One region of the Nocardia sp. NPDC058480 genome, then DNA from elsewhere that is predicted to be linked to it. Evidence: riboswitches for the same ligand, from Rfam matches in the RefSeq annotation. Region 1 holds a riboswitch; each other region holds the start of a gene.
The links. A riboswitch is a leader RNA that binds a small molecule or an ion and turns the genes downstream of it on or off. The one in region 1 is predicted to bind cobalamin.
Positions count from the first base shown of each region.

Region 2: it holds a riboswitch for cobalamin, as region 1 does, so the genes downstream of both, cobN (cobaltochelatase subunit CobN) here and ACFWO8_RS13190 (ABC transporter substrate-binding protein) in region 1, are expected to answer to the same signal.
Region 3: it holds a riboswitch for cobalamin, as region 1 does, so the genes downstream of both, metE (5-methyltetrahydropteroyltriglutamate--homocysteine S-methyltransferase) here and ACFWO8_RS13190 (ABC transporter substrate-binding protein) in region 1, are expected to answer to the same signal.

Region 1 covers NZ_JBHXMN010000004.1:319,530-324,790, reverse strand. The annotation lists gene ACFWO8_RS13220 (acetoacetate--CoA ligase) at 1-93, shown strand, start outside; gene ACFWO8_RS13215 (DUF5993 family protein) at 194-358, shown strand; gene ACFWO8_RS13210 (disulfide bond formation protein B) at 355-1,017, shown strand; gene ACFWO8_RS13205 (GDSL-type esterase/lipase family protein) at 1,101-2,231, opposite strand; gene ACFWO8_RS13200 (MarR family winged helix-turn-helix transcriptional regulator) at 2,338-2,817, shown strand; gene ACFWO8_RS13195 (hypothetical protein) at 3,177-3,401, opposite strand; cobalamin riboswitch at 3,586-3,779, shown strand; gene ACFWO8_RS13190 (ABC transporter substrate-binding protein) at 3,808-4,845, shown strand; gene ACFWO8_RS13185 (FecCD family ABC transporter permease) at 4,842-5,261, shown strand, end outside.
Region 2 covers NZ_JBHXMN010000006.1:335,998-341,258, reverse strand. The annotation lists gene ACFWO8_RS18075 (hypothetical protein) at 1-611, shown strand, start outside; gene ACFWO8_RS18070 (MerR family transcriptional regulator) at 645-2,018, shown strand; gene ACFWO8_RS18065 (hypothetical protein) at 2,015-2,497, shown strand; cobalamin riboswitch at 2,749-2,876, shown strand; gene cobN (cobaltochelatase subunit CobN) at 2,912-5,261, shown strand, end outside.
Region 3 covers NZ_JBHXMN010000015.1:53,938-59,198, reverse strand. The annotation lists gene ACFWO8_RS26975 (pyruvate carboxylase) at 1-1,399, opposite strand, end outside; cobalamin riboswitch at 1,679-1,888, shown strand; gene metE (5-methyltetrahydropteroyltriglutamate--homocysteine S-methyltransferase) at 2,031-4,295, shown strand; gene ACFWO8_RS26965 (bifunctional 2-methylcitrate synthase/citrate synthase) at 4,450-5,261, opposite strand, start outside.

The DNA.
Region 1 (5,261 bases):
CCCGCAACTGTCGTGGACCCCAGTGCCGTCGACGACCCCTCTCTACTCGCTTGGTACGGCCAATTCGCCCGAACGAAGCGTCAGGAACGCTGAGCGTGTTACCGGCCGTCCGTCCATAGTCGAACAGCCTGGTCGGCGTGTTACCGATGCAGCGCACCCTCGGACTCGCCCGATATGCGTAGCGTGCGTAACTATGGACACGCTGATCTTCGGTGGTCTGCTGATCACCCTGGTGTTGATCTACCGCGACAGTGTTCGCCGAGCCGTGCTGGCCGCATGGTTCATCACCTTCGTGCTGTGCCTGCTGTTGCTGAAGCTGCACATCACGAGCGGTCTCGGCCTCGGATTGACCTGGTGAGCGCCGTGACCGAGACGGTGACAGTGACCGAGGAGAAGTCCGGTCCGCTCGGCTCGCTGCAATATCTGCTGGCCGTGATCTTCGTGGTCGGCTGGTCCGCGGTGATCTGCGGCGGGTTCGCCGTGCAGTTCATCGACTGGGAGTACCCGTGCCCGCTGTGCATGCTCCAGCGGATGTTCATGGTGCTGGCCGCACTGGGCGGTGCGTTCATCGTGCGCAAGGGCATGAACGGCGTCATCGTGGCGCGCGACTACGCGGTCGGCTGGGGTCTGGCGATAATCGGGTGCGTCGGTGGTGGTTTCACCGCATGGCGGCAGACGATGTTGCACATTCTGCCGGGCGATCCGGGTTACGGCGGCGCCGTCCTCGGCCTGCATCTGTACGTCTGGGCGCTGGTTCTGTATATCGCCGCGATCGCCACCATCGGTGTCGTGACGACCTTTTCGTATCCGACCGCGGCCACGGTCATCCCGCCGTCACTCGCGCTGATCGGCAAGCTGGCGCTGTGGTTCTGCGGTCTGGTGATCGCGGCGAACCTGGTGGTCGTCTTCGGTCTCGAGGGTTTGCACTGGAAGCTGCCCGACGATCCCGCGTGCTACCGATTGTTCTACGACCTCGGCATCCTCGACGGTGGCTGCGTACTTCCCCCGGCGGGATAGCGCCAGGGCGTACCCGGATCGGTCGATCGCCACGCTCGTACCGACGTAGACACGGTGGAAGCGTGGCGATCTCGATCGATGTCTCAGTGGAACAGGGCGGTGAGGTCGACGGTGGCTGCCATGGCGGCGGCGCCCGCGTCGTTGAGGTGCATGCCGTCGCCGCTGTCGAACTCGGGGCGGATGTAGTCGGGGCGCTGGGCGTCGGCCACGGCCCGATCGACGTCGAAGATCGAGTCGAAAACGTCAGTGGTGCGCAGCCATTCGTTGACCGCGTGGCGGGTCGGCTGAGTTTCCAGCAGCGGCATACCGGGGAAGACGCAACCGGCGTACGGGCCGATGGTGGCCGCGTGGATTCGCAGTCCGGCGGCGTGGGCGCGGTCGGCCAGGTCGCGGAAACCGGCGATCAATTCTTCGGTCGTTGCCGAGGGCTGTCCGCCCATCGCGCCGAGGATGAGGTCGTTGATGCCGAAGTTGATCAAAATGTCGGTGACACCGGGGACCTGCAACGCGTCGGAATCGAAACGGCGCAGACCGGATTCGCCGATTTCCTCGGCGGTGAGGCGATTGCCGGCGATGCCGTTGTTCACCACCCAGCCCGTGGTGAGGCGGGCGTTGAGCACGTCGACCGAGCGGCGATTGGCGCTCAGCGTGGTACCGACGCCCTCGAACCAGGAGTCGCCGAACGCGACGGCGACCGGCGTCTGATCGGTGACCAGCACGTCGATTCCGGTGACGAAGAATCGGAACGGAACCTCTTGCGCACCACTGAGTTCCACGTCGCGGGTGTGGTCACCGGAGACGATGTAGGCGATCTCGCCGGGTTGGTGGGAGTAGGTAGCCAGGCCGGTCGAAGTCGCGACATACAGGCTGAGCAGCAGGTCTTCGCCCGCCGCGACCGGCAGGTCGATCGGATCGCTCACGAGTTCGGCGCCCGCGTCGATGGTGACCCCCACCGCGCCGCCGAAGGTGATCTCTCGATCCTCGATGATCGCCGATCCGGTCTTGCGTTGGGCGATGCGTGCGGCCCCGATCCGCAGCGGTGCGTGACCGTAGCGGTTGGTCAAGCGCACGCGTACCGCGTCGCCGCCACCTGTCATGTGCACGACGTGGCGCACAGTCTCGTCACCGAACTCCCGTGACTCGGCGAGCTTGATCTGCTCGTTCGGGTCGATGACGCCGGTCCGGAAGCCCGCGATCCACCTGGTGTTCTGCATGATCTCTCCAATATTTGCCGTGCGGAATAATGCCTACGCATAGGTTTACTCGTAGGTATTCCTCGTGTCAACTATCCGCATGGCAAATATCGGCTAAGCTGGCCTTATGTCCGTGCACGAGCTGTTCGACGACCCCCGCTTCACCATCTCCGGCCTGCTCTTCGAGGCACACAACGGCCTGATCGCCAAGCTGGAGCCGACCTGGAAGGCGCACGGTCTCTCCGGCCTCGACCTCAATGCCCTACTGAGACTGAGTCGCTCCCCGGGGCGCCGCCTACGGATGTCGGATCTCGCCACCCAAACCGAGCTCTCGACCAGCGGCGTCACCCGTCTGGTCGACCGGCTGGCCACCGCGGGACTGGTCGAACGCCAACTCGACCCGACCGACCGCCGCAGCGCCTACGCGGCCCTGACCGATGCGGGCATCCGCCGCCTCGAGCAGGTTCTTCCCGACTACCTCGACGCCCTCGAACAATGGCTCACCGGTCAGCTGACCCCCACGCAACTCGACGGCTTGATCACCGGCCTGCGCGTGATCCGTGACGCCACGAACCCGGCGGCCACCGCCGTGTCCGAGCGGTCCTGAGCGCTCGATGCGACGGATCGATGTCGCAGGGGGACCGGTGACAGCCAGCGCTGAGATTCGCCCCGGGTCCGGTGGGCGGCATTGTTCGACCAGCTCGCGCTTGCGAAGCGCTACTCGGCGCCGGTGAAAGCAGGCGGGTCGGCTTCAGGGGAGTGAATGGTATCGGTGGTGATACGGTGCCGACCCGCCTGCAAACCATTCGTTGTCGGCGTCGGGATGGATTGGCGCCGCCGCTGTGGATAGCGAAGTCCCGCACCGCAACTCGCCGGAATCGTCGCCCCAGGCGCGTGTGTTGCTCCGATCGATGAGCTCGGTACACCGCGGGCCCGGTGTGTATCGGGCCCGCGGTGAGAGGTAGGTCAGGGTAGGGGAACCCAGGTGCCGAAGAACCAGAAGCCGTGCTGCGGTCCGTCGTTCTTGTGATGCTCCGGCTGTTGCTGGGGCCGATGATCCTGGCCCTGCTCGGGCCGCTGCTGATCGTGGCCGCCCGGATCCGCGCTCGCCATGCCCGCAGTAGCGCCGACCACTCCGAGAGCGAGAGTGCCCGCCACCGCGGCCTTGGCCAGTGTCGTTGTCATTCTCATGCGCGTTCCTCCTGATCTTCGATCTCACTGCCGAGATCATCGGCCGGCCGAAGTGCTCGGCCGATAGCTGAATCTTCGCGGCGCAAGTGTCGAGCACGGTGGGACGCGGCTGGGAGTCGGCTGTGTATCGGATCCGGTGTCCGTGCACAGACCCCGGCGCCGACCCTCGATGGAGCCGACGTTGTTACAGTGCACCAGCCGTGGTGTTCGGGAAACCGGTGTGGAACCGGTGCGGCCCTCGCCACTGTGATCGGGAGTTGTGAATCGATCCGGACGACGTCTGTCGTCCGGAGCCACTGGGGCACCTGCCCTGGGAAGGTGGATTCACCGCGCACTATCCCGTCAGCCAGGAGACCGGCCACGGCTACGCAGTACCCCATTCCACGAGGACCTGGAAGGCCGTCTCTTGACCCGCTCTGTTTTCGCGCGCCTACGTTCCGGCGCGTTGCTCGCCTGCGCGATCGTTGTCACCGGTTGCGGTGTGCAACCCCTCTCCGACGCGGGCGGCGCAGCTGTTGTCGCCCGCGTGAACTGTGGGATCGACGTTGCCGTCGATGGCCCACCGCAGCGGATCTACGCGGCGTATCAGCCGTCGATCGAGATCGCGCACGCGCTCGGTGTCACCGATCGGCTGGTGGGTACGGCATTTCTGGACTCCGCCGTGCTTCCGGAGTATGCCGACGCGCAGGCGCGCGCACCCTACGTCGAGAAGCTGCCGAGTCGCGACGAACTGCTCGCCCAGCGACCCGACTTCGTGATGTCGGGTTTCAACGGGGTGTTCGCCTCCTCAGCGCAGAACAGCGTCGGTACCAGGGCAAGCCTGCACGAATTGGGTGTGCGCACCTGGGTGCTGAGTCCACTGTGCCCGAGCGCCGACGGACTCGCCGATGAAGCGATCGACCCCGACACCGTGCGCTTCGACAACGTGTACGCCGACCTGCGCGATCTCGGTGCCCTGTGGGGGACCTCCGAGCGCGCCGACGAGGTTGTCACGCAGCTGAGTTCGCGCATCGACGCGGTCCGCGCGAAGGTCGGCAACGCCGGGAAACCGCGGGTCGCGGTCGTCACGCCCAAAGACGACGGCTCTTATACCGTGGCAGGCGGCATCGACTTCATCACCCAGATCATCGAGGCCGCAGGTGGAGTGAACGCCTTCGCCGATCTCACTGTGAAGCGCAACGTGCCCGTCGGCGCGGAAGAGCTCATCGCCCGTGACCCCGACATCATCCTGACCAGCCTGTGCTGCAAGGCGACCTACACGCGCACCGACGCTCAGCCCCAGGTCGACAAGATCGTCGGAAACCCGGCATTCGCGAATCTGGCGGCCGTGCGGAACGCGACCGTGCACCCGTTCCTGTTCGCCGACCGCGCGGCAGGCGTGCGGATCGCGCACGCGACCGAACTGGTCGCCGCATTGATCCATCCCGAGCTGTTCCGGCGGTGACGCGCACCGCTCGCGGCACCGGTCTGATCCTGGCCGGCGCCGCGCTGGCGGCTGCCTGCGTCGCGTCCATCCTGATCGGTTCACACCCGCTCACCCTCGACCAGGCCGTGGTCGCGTTCACCGATTTCCAGGGGACCGACACCGACCGGGTCGTGCGCTACATCAGGCTGCCGAGAACTGTCGCGGGCCTGCTCGCGGGTGTCGCGTTGGCGCTGGCAGGCGCGGTGATGCAGGGGCTCACCCGCAACCCACTGGCCGGGCCGGGCCTGCTCGGCATCAACGCGGGTGCGTCGCTGGCGATCGTGATCGCGATGGGTACGTTCGGCCTCACGGCGACGGGCGGCTTCATCTGGTTCGGCTTCCTCGGCGCCGCGATCGCCGCCGCGTTCGTCTACACGCTGGGATCGTTGGGGTTC
Region 2 (5,261 bases), on a different contig from region 1:
CACCGGTGGTGAATCGTTACGTCGACTGGTTGGGCCACCGACATCCCGAGGATGCGCCGGTGGAGATCGTGCAGCGGCTGTCACGCCAGTACCTGGTGGTCGTCACCGCCAGCGGCGTCACCGTCGGGCTCACCGCCGCGGTCCCCGGGGTGGGCACCCTGCTCGGTCTGGCCGCGACCGGTGTGGACACCCTCGTGTTCCTCGAGGCGTCGTCGGCGCTGTCGGTCGGTGCGGCCGCGGCGTACGGTCTCGATCCCGACGACCCGAGGCTGGCGCAGCTGGTGTCGAAGGTGGTGCTCGGCGAAGGTGGCACGAAGGTGCTCGAGGAGACCGCGGGCCACAAGAAGGGCCAGTGGCTCTCGGTCGTCACCGACCACATTCCCGGCCTGGCGAGCATGCCCGACTCCCCGGCTAAGCGTTTCATCGTCAACTACCTGGTCAAACGCACGCTGCTGCTGTTCGGCACGCTGATCCCCGCGGGTATCGGTGCGGTCATCGGCGGCGTCGGCAACAACGCCCTCGGCCAACTGGTGATCGCGAACGTGTACCGCAATCTCGGCACCGGCTCCCCGGAGATGGTCGCCGCGGGCACCGGCCGGCCGACGACTTGACCTTCGAGTCACTCGAACCCCGATCATGAAACGGTGCCCGACACCGAGCTGATCACCATCGGAGCTTTCGCCCGCACCTGCGGCCTGAGCGCCAGTGCCCTGCGTTTTTACGCGGACGCAGGCATCCTCGTCCCCGCCGTCGTCGACGACATCACCGGCTACCGCTACTACGCCCCCGAACAGACCGACACCGCCCGCCTGATCCGGCACCTGCGCGCCGTCGACATGCCGCTACCGGCTGTCGCCGCCGTCCTCGCCGACCCAGCCGATGCGGCCGACCTGGTAGACGAGCACCTGGCCGCCATGGACCGTCGCTCGGCCGAGATTCGCACCGCCACGATCGCGGCCCGCGCGGCCATGCGAGTTCACCCGGAATCGCCGAACACCCACGACTCGGTAGACCGGGAAGATCCTCAGCACTCGCCGACCCGAGGCGAGGCATCCGACGCCCTATGGATGAGCGGACCCGCGCTCGCGGCCGCGGTCGACCAAGTCGCGACCGCCACTCTCACCGATCCGACCATGCGGGTACTGGACACGATTCTCTTCGAAGTGGACGCGCAGGAGCTGACGCTCACCGCAACCGACCGCTACCGATTGGCGACCCGCACGCTACACACGACAGGCAAGGCCGCACGGTCATGGACAGCCACCATCGACGCCGCCGACCTTCGATCGGCCGTGTCCTGGCTGCGCCGACAGTATTCCGTGGCTATCGTCGCGACCGCATCAGGTATCGAATTCACCACGGCCGCTGAGGATTCCGGCGGCAACCGGCGTACCGCCGCGCGAGGCCGCGGCGAACGGCCCGGCGACAGGGATCTCGACGCACACGCCGACCGCGTCGACGGCGATGTCGGGCACGGAGCGTCGGGCGTTCGGCTCGGCCAGAAAACCGATGCTGCCCGCCGCCACTGCCGCCGTTCGACCGAGGACTTCCCCGACTATCGAGAAATGCTGGCGGCACTGCCACCGGTCAGCACAAGAGTTGTGCTCGCCCGTGCGGATCTGCTCCATTCGCTGGAAAACGCAGGTTCATCCACGGTGGCGCTCCATGTGTACCCACCGAACGCGGTGTCCATCACAGCCGGCGGCACCCCCGCACGGCTCGCCACCACCGCGGAGACGCCGGACAGACCTGCGAACGCCGAGCCTGCCACGCCCGAGGCCGACCACAGCTGCGTCACTCGACGATCTCTCGCCGCCGAGATCACCGGCCCCTCGATGACCATCCACTTCGCCGTCACCACCCTCTACCCCGCCATCGCAGGCGCGGTCGGCGCCGACGTGATGCTCGACCTCATCGCCCCGGACATGCCCGTGCTGGTCCGTTCCGCCGACGACGGCGACCTGTCGACCCTGGTCATGCCGCGCAAACCCGAACCCACCGAGGAGACCTCCCGATGACCACCGCCGACCCGATCATGACCCGAATCACCCAGGGCGTCACCGACTTCCGGACCGGCGACGCCGATGGTGCCCGCACCACCCTGCTCGAGGTCTGGGCCGACATCGGTCCCGCCGGTGACCCGCTGCACCGATGCGCCCTCGCCCACTACCTGGCCGACGTCTACGACGACCCGGCCGAAGCCCTGGTCTGGGACGTCCGCGCCCTCGACGCCGCCGACGCCCTCACCGACACCCGCCTCAACGACTATCACGCGGGCCTCCAGGTCGCCGGCTTCTACCCCTCCCTGCACCTGAACCTCGCCGACAACTTCCGCCGCCTCGGTGCCTTCCCGGCTGCAACCCGCCACCTCGAAGAGGCCCGCGAACGCCTCGATATCCTCCCGGACGACGACTACGGCGCGCTGATCCGACGCATCGTTCCCGAGATCGCCCTGGCGATCGCGTCCAACGACACCACCCGCCGCCCCACCCCTTGACGACGTCGACCACCCACACGCGCCGCAGGTGGTCGGCGAACGCGTACATCTGGTCGGACACCGACTTCGGCGGCGGCTGTTCGGTCGAGTCGATCATGATCGGCAGCGTCGAGGCGGTCGCCCCGATCGCTGAACACCGCCGCGCAGCGCCGCCGCAGATCAAGATCATCAAGCAATGGTGCAGGAGCGCTCTCGGGTGATGCCCGCGCCATTGCCTGCTGATCGATTGTCCAGCGGTGGGGAGCGGGCTGGAAAGTTGCGGGCGAGGCGGGCCCAGTAGCATCGTCTTGCTCGGCGGGCGACGAGGAAACCGGTGGAAATCCGGTGCGGTCGCGCCACTGTGAACAGCCAGACCCTCTCCGGCGAGCACCGCAACTCCCCGATGGGCGCGTAACCCGAGGAAGGTCTCACCCTGTGATCCTGCTGCTGTCCACCTCCGACACCGACCTGCTGAGCGCTCGCGCGAGCGGCGCCGAGTACCGCTGGGGCAACCCCGCCCGGCTGCTGGTGGAGGATCTGCCGGGACTGCTCGACGGCGCCGACCTGGTGATCGTGCGGATCCTCGGCGGCAAGCGCGCGTGGGAAGAGGGCCTCGACGCGATTCGGGCGAGCGGGGTGCCGATGGTGGCGCTGGGCGGCGAGATCGCGCCCGATGCCGAGCTGATGGAATGCTCGACGGTGCCGGTCGGTGTCGCGGCCGATGCGCACAACTATCTCGCCGCGGGCGGGGCCGAGAACCTGCTCCAGTTGCACAATTTCCTGTCCGACACGGTGTTGCTGACCGGACACGGTTTCGAACCGCCCGCGCAACTGCCCACCTGGGGCGAGCTCGACCGGTCCCCGCGAATCCTCGAACCGCACGCCCCGACCGTCGCCGTCGTCTACTACCGCGCCCAGCACCTGGCGGGCAACACCGCCTACGTCGAGGCGCTGTGCAAGGCGATCGAGGCCAAGGGCGCCCGGCCGCTGCCGGTCTACGCCGCCTCGCTGCGCACCGCCGAACCCGAACTCCTCACCCTGCTCGGCCGTGCCGACGCCCTCGTGGTGACCGTCCTCGCGGCGGGTGGCAGCAAGCCCGCGACCGCGTCGGCCGGTGGTGACGACGAAGCCTGGGATGTGGCCGCGCTCGCCGCCCTCGACGTGCCGATCCTGCAGGGCCTGTGCCTGACCAGTGGCCGCGCGCAGTGGGAGGCCAACGACGACGGCCTGTCGCCGCTCGATGTGGCGACGCAGGTCGCGGTGCCCGAATTCGACGGCCGGATCATCACGGTGCCGTTCTCCTTCAAGGAATTCGACGCAGACGGGCTGTCGGCGTATGTCCCCGATCCCGAACGCTGCGCCCGCGTGGCGGGGATCGCCGTGCGCCACGCCCGCTTGCGCCACATCCCGGCCGCCGACAAGCGGATCGCGATCATGCTCTCGGCCTATCCGACCAAGCACGCCCGCATCGGCAATGCCGTCGGCCTCGACACCCCAGCGAGTGCGATCCGTCTGCTCACGGAATTGCGTACCGCCGGTTACGATCTCGGTGATATCGACGAGATCCCCGGCCTGGTGGAACGCGACGGCGACGCGCTGATCCACGCGCTGATCGCCGCGGGCGGTCAGGATCCGGAGTGGTTGAGCGCGGAACAGTTGGAGGGCAACCCGATTCGCATCGGTGCCACCACCTACACCCGCTGGTTCGAATCCCTGCCCGCGGACCTGGGCGAGGCTGTCGTCGAGGCGTGGGGGCCGGCGCCGGGCGAACTCTACGTCGACCGATCGGCCGATCCCAAGGGTGAGATCGTCATCGCCGCACTGCGGTTCGGCAATGTGGTGCTCATGGTGCAGCCGCCTCGCGGGTTCGGCGAGAACCCCGTGGCGATCTACCACGATCCCGATCTGCCGCCCAGCCACCACTATCTCGCCGCCTACCGCTGGCTGTCCGCGCCCGACGGTTTCGGCGCGGACGCGATGGTGCACCTGGGTAAGCACGGCAACCTGGAGTGGCTGCCCGGCAAGACCCTCGGCATGTCCGCCTCCTGCGGCACCGACGCGGCGCTGGGCGACCTGCCGCTGATCTACCCGTTCCTGGTCAACGATCCGGGCGAGGGCACCCAGGCCAAGCGGCGCGCCCACGCCACCCTCGTCGACCACCTGATCCCGCCGATGGCGCGCGCCGAAACCTACGGCGACATCTCTCGTTTGGAGCAGTTGCTCGACGAGCACGCCAATATCTCCGCCCTCGACCCGGCCAAACTGCCCGCCATCCGCCAGCAGATCTGGACCCTGATGCGCGCGGCCAAGATGGACCACGACCTCGGCCTCGCCGAACGTCCCGAGGAAGACGTCTTCGACGACATGCTCCTGCACGTCGACGGCTGGCTGTGCGAGATCAAGGACGTCCAGATCCGCGACGGCCTGCACATCCTCGGGCAGGCGCCCGAGGGTGACATGGAACTCGACCTGGTGCTGGCCATGCTGCGCGCCCGCCAACTGTGGGGCGGCGAACAGAACGTGCCCGGTCTGCGCGAAGCCTTGGGTCTCAGTGAGGCCGGCGACGAATCCCGCGAACGCGTGGACACCGCAGAGGGTCGCGCCCGCGATCTCCTCGCCGCGTTGCAGGCAACGGACTGGTCGGCGGACGCCGTCGACACCGTCGTCGACGACCATGCCGCCGCGATTCTCGCTGGGGGAGTGGGGAATCCGACCACGGCCGACGCGACTGCCGCAGCAGGCTCCGAGCGCACCTTCTCGTCCGACGAGGTCGCGCGCCTGGACG
Region 3 (5,261 bases), on a different contig from region 1:
GATAGGTCAGGATCTTGGTGCCACGGTCGGCCGATCCGCGCGAGGTGAGCAGCTCGGGACGCTCGTCGATGAACGAGGTGGTCACCCGGCCCGCCTGGAAATCGGGATCGTCGAGCACCGACAGCAGGAACGGAATGTTGGTCGTCACGCCACGAATACGGAATTCGGCGAGCGCGCGCTGGGCGCGCGCGGCGGCGGCGGGCAGGTCGCGACCACGACAGGTGAGCTTCACCAGCATGGAGTCGAAGTAGGCGCCGATCTCCGCGCCCAGGTTCGCGCCACCGTCGAGACGGATGCCCGCGCCACCCGGCGTGCGGTAGGCGGTGATGCGGCCGGTGTCGGGGCGGAATCCGTTGGCCGGGTCCTCGGTGGTGATGCGGCACTGCAGCGCGGCACCGCGAATCTGCACCGTTTCCTGACTCAAGCCCAGGTCCGCGAGGGTCTCACCGGCGGCGATCCGAAGCTGCGACTGCACCAGGTCGACGTCGGTGATCTCCTCGGTGACCGTGTGCTCCACCTGGATGCGCGGGTTCATCTCGATGAACACGTGGTTGCCACGCTCGTCCAGGAGGAACTCCACGGTGCCCGCGTTGATGTAACCGATCTGGCGGGCGAACGCCACCGCGTCGGCGCAGATCCGCTCGCGCAGTTCCGGAGACAGGTTCGGGGCGGGCGCGAGCTCGATCACCTTCTGGTGGCGGCGCTGCAACGAACAGTCCCGCTCGAACAGGTGCATCACATTGCCGTGCTGGTCGGCCAGGATCTGCACCTCGATGTGGCGCGGATTCACCACCGCCTGCTCGAGGAACACCGTCGGGTCACCGAACGCCGACTCCGCTTCGCGCGAGGCCGCTTCGATCGACTCACGCAACTGCTCGGGCGCGGCGACCCGGCGCATGCCACGACCGCCACCACCGGCGACGGCCTTGACGAAGATCGGGTATTCGAGTTCGGCCGAGGCGGTGAGCAATTCGTCGATGTCGGCCGAGGGTTCGCTGGACTTCAGCGTCGGCAGGCCGGCCGCCTTGGCCGCGGCGATCGCCGTGGCCTTGTTGCCCGCCATCTCGAGGATCTGGGCAGTGGGGCCGATGAACGTGATGCCCGCGGCGGCACAGGCCGCGGCGAGGTCGGGGTTCTCCGACAGGAATCCGTAGCCGGGGTAGATCGCGTCGGCGCCTGCGGCCACCGCGGCGTCGATGATCGCCTCGATCGACAGATACGCGCGAACCGGGTGGCCCTCTTCGCCGATCTGATACGACTCGGCCGCCTTGAGGCGATGCACGGAGTTGCGATCCTCGTACGGGAACACCGCGACCGTTCCGATGCCGAGTTCGTAGGCCGCGCGGAAGGCACGGATAGCGATCTCACCACGATTTGCGACCAAGACTTTCGAGAACATTGGCCTACGGTACCCGGCCATGAGCCGGGGACGGACACGCAAGGTGGCTTCGCAGCAATCTTCACACCGCACACCCGCCTACCTGCGAAGTTGCGTTCATCAGGCCGTCACATCTCACCGCGGGGAGCGGCCTGCGGTGCGCGTGGACAACGTGGGCGCAACCGCAGGTCACGGCGCTGTTCACCACGGGGCGGTGACCCGCGCCCGGCGTTGAGGGCCTATGCTGGGCACGCAGCTGGTTCGCCTGCGCGGTGGAAGAGTCGGAGCCCCGACCTCCCGCACAGGTGTCGAAACCCGGGTGCGGATCATGTTCCGCACCGGGTGAGAGGGAACCCGGTGAGAATCCGGGACTGTCCCGCAGCGGTGAGCAGGAACGACCGCCGTCATCAGCACTGGGCATCATGCCTGGGAAGCGACGGCCAGTAGGTCGGTCGATCACACGACCGGTGCCCGCGAGTCCGAAGACCTGCCGACTGTGCCGGATACGCCGTATCCGGCGGCCACCGCCTCGTGGATCGGGCGCGCGGACCACCGATGCCTACTCGTCGCACCTTTCGCGACCTGGTCCGGCCGGGTGGCGTGTGCCCGCGAAAAGGCGACGGCTCTCCCTGCACGACACTGGAGAATCTCCGTGACTGTTTCGCATACTCCTTTCACCGCAACGGTTCTCGGCCTACCGCGCGTCGGCCCGAACCGGGAACTCAAGCGCGCCACCGAGTCCTACTGGGCGGGCCGTGCCGATGCCGCGCACTTGCACGCGGTCGGCCGTCAGCTCCGTCGCGCCCAGCTCACCGAACTGGCCGCGGCGGGACTGGATTCGGTGCCGGTGGGCACCTTCTCCTACTACGACCAGATGCTCGACACCGCTGAACTGCTCGGCGCACTGCCGCCGCGCGTGGCCGGGATCGCCGATCCGCTCGATCGCTATTTCGCGGCGGCGCGTGGCACCGACACGGTCGCGCCGCTGGAGATGACCAAGTGGTTCGACACCAACTACCACTACCTGGTGCCCGAGATCGACGCGGCCACCACCTTTTCGCTGCATCCCGGCAAGCTGCTGACCGAACTCGACGAGGCGATCGAGCTCGGTGTGCCCGCGCGTCCGGTGGTGATCGGTCCGATCACCTTCCTGAAACTCGCCAAGGCCGCTGACGGCGCCGCGCTGGAGCGGCTGCCCGAGCTGCTGGGGCTGTACCTGGACCTGCTGGCCCAACTGGCGGACGCGGGCGCGCAGTGGGTGCAGATCGATGAGCCGGTGCTGGTCACCGACCTGACCGAGGCGGAGATCGCCCTGGTCGGCCAGACCTACAGCGTGCTCTCGGCCGCGCAGAACCGGCCCGCGATCCTGGTCGCCACCTACTTCGGGCACCCCGATGCCGCATTGGCGGTGCTGGCCGAGACCGAGATCGAGGGTGTCGCGCTCGATCTCACCGCGGGCACCGATATCTCGGCGGTCGCGGCGCTGCCCGCTCTGGCTCGCAAGCTGGTGGTGGCGGGCGTGGTCGACGGCCGCAATATCTGGCGTGCCGACCTCGACGCCGCCCTCGCCACCCTCGGCTCCCTGCTCGGCAGCGCCGACGCGGTGGCGGTGTCGAGTTCGTGCTCGCTGCTGCACGTGCCGTATTCGCTGACTCCCGAGACCGGACTGGACGAGCGGCTGCGCTCGTGGCTGGCGTTCGGCACCGAGAAGGTCGGCGAGGTGCGAGTCCTGGCCACCGCCCTCACCGCCGGTGTCGACACCGTCGCCGACGAACTGGGTGCGGCCCGCGCCGCCGCCGACTCCCGCCGGAGCGACCCGCGCCTGCACAACGACCAGGTCCGGGCTCGATTGGCCGCGCTCGACGACAACGACCTGACCCGCTCCCCCGCCGACGAGCGTCGCGTCCTGCAACGCGATCACCTCGACCTGCCGGTGCTGCCGACCACCACCATCGGCTCCTACCCGCAGACCTCGACCATCCGGCTGGCCCGCGCCGCGCTGCGCAAGGGCGAGATCGACAGGTGCGAATATGTGCGGCGGATGCGGGCCGAGATCGCCGACGTGATCACCCTGCAGGAAGAACTCGGCCTCGACGTGCTGGTGCACGGCGAACCCGAACGCAACGACATGGTGCAGTACTTCGCCGAACTGCTCGACGGTTTCGCCGTCACCGAGGCGGGCTGGGTGCAGTCCTACGGCACTCGCTGCGTGCGCCCGCCGATCCTGTTCGGCGACGTCACCCGGCCCGAGGCGATGACGTTGTCCTGGATCGGCTACGCCCAGTCGCTGACCACCAAGCCGGTCAAGGGCATGCTCACCGGCCCGGTCACCATCCTGGCGTGGTCGTTCGTCCGCGACGACCAGCCGCTGGGTGAGTCGGCCCGCCAGGTCGCGCTCGCCATCCGGGACGAGACCGTCGACCTGGAAGCCCAGGGCGCGCGGATCATCCAGGTCGACGAGCCCGCCCTGCGCGAGCTGCTGCCACTGCGTGCCGCCGAACAGCCCGCGTACCTGCGGTGGTCGGTGGATTCGTTCCGCCTCGCCACCGCGGGCGTCGCTGACACCACCCAGGTGCACACCCACCTGTGCTACTCGGAGTTCGGCGAGGTCATCTCGGCGATCGCGGGCCTGGACGCCGATGTCACCTCGATCGAGGCGGCGCGCTCGCACATGGAGGTTCTCGACGATCTGAACGCGGCCGGTTTCGCGCTCGGCGTCGGGCCGGGCGTCTACGACATCCACTCGCCGCGGGTGCCGTCGGTCGAAGAGATCACGGTCTCCCTGGCCGCCGCGCTGAAAGCGGTACCTGCCGAACGCCTCTGGGTGAACCCGGACTGCGGTCTCAAGACCCGCGGGCCGGTCGAGGTGGAGGCGTCGTTGCGCAACTTGGTGACAGCCGCGGCAGCGCTGCGGTGATCTGAGAGTCGGGACAGGCCACTGCCCCGGGCGCCATGTTCTCGCCCGGGGCAGTGGCCACCGCCGATCCCGGAGTTGGCTCAGTCACGCGAGTACCCGACGCGATTCGCGTTCGATACGGGGAGCGAAACGCGCCGGAAGGCAAGGTTTCCGGTCAGCTGACGCGCACGACCGGAACCGGCCGCTGTGGCACGCCGCGGTATTCCGACAGCGGCCGGATCAGGGCATTAGCGGCCGACTGCTCGGCGATGTGCGCGGTCCAGCCAGTGATCCGGCTCATCACGAAGATGGGCGTGAACATCTCGATATCGAAGCCCATCAGGTAGTAGGCCGGTCCCGCGGGGAAGTCGAGATTCGGTGCTATGCCGGTCTTCTCCGCCATCGCGGCGGCGAGCTCGTCGTACATCCGAACCCACTGCTGCCCACCGGTTACCGCCGCGACCTCGTCGAGGGCGGCCTTCATGGTCGGCACCCTGGAGTCGCCGTGCCGGTACACCCGATGCCCGAAGCCCATCACTTTGCGCTTGGCGGTGAGGGTTTCGGCGACCCATGCCGTCGCGAGTGCGGGATCGGCGATCTCCAGCATCGTGTGCATCACCGCCTCGTTGGCGCCGCCGTGCAGGCGACCCTTCAAGGCGCCGATCGCCGCGGTGATCGCACTGTAGGAGTCCGAGCCGGTGGAGGTCACCACGCGCGCGGCGAAGGTCGAGGCGTTGAAACCGTGCTCGGCGTAGAGGATCAGCGAGATCTCGAACGCGCGCACGATCCGCGGTTCCGGTACCGCGCCGAAGCACATATACAGGAAGTTCTCGGCGAACCCGAGCTGGGAGTGCGGTGCGATCGGGTCGAGGCCGCGCCGCCTGCGCATCGCCGTGGCGATCACCGTGGGCAGCAGGGCAGTCAATCGCAGTGCGGCGTCCAGTCTTTCGCGCTCGCTCGCACTCTCGGATGCGGCGTCCTCGGTGC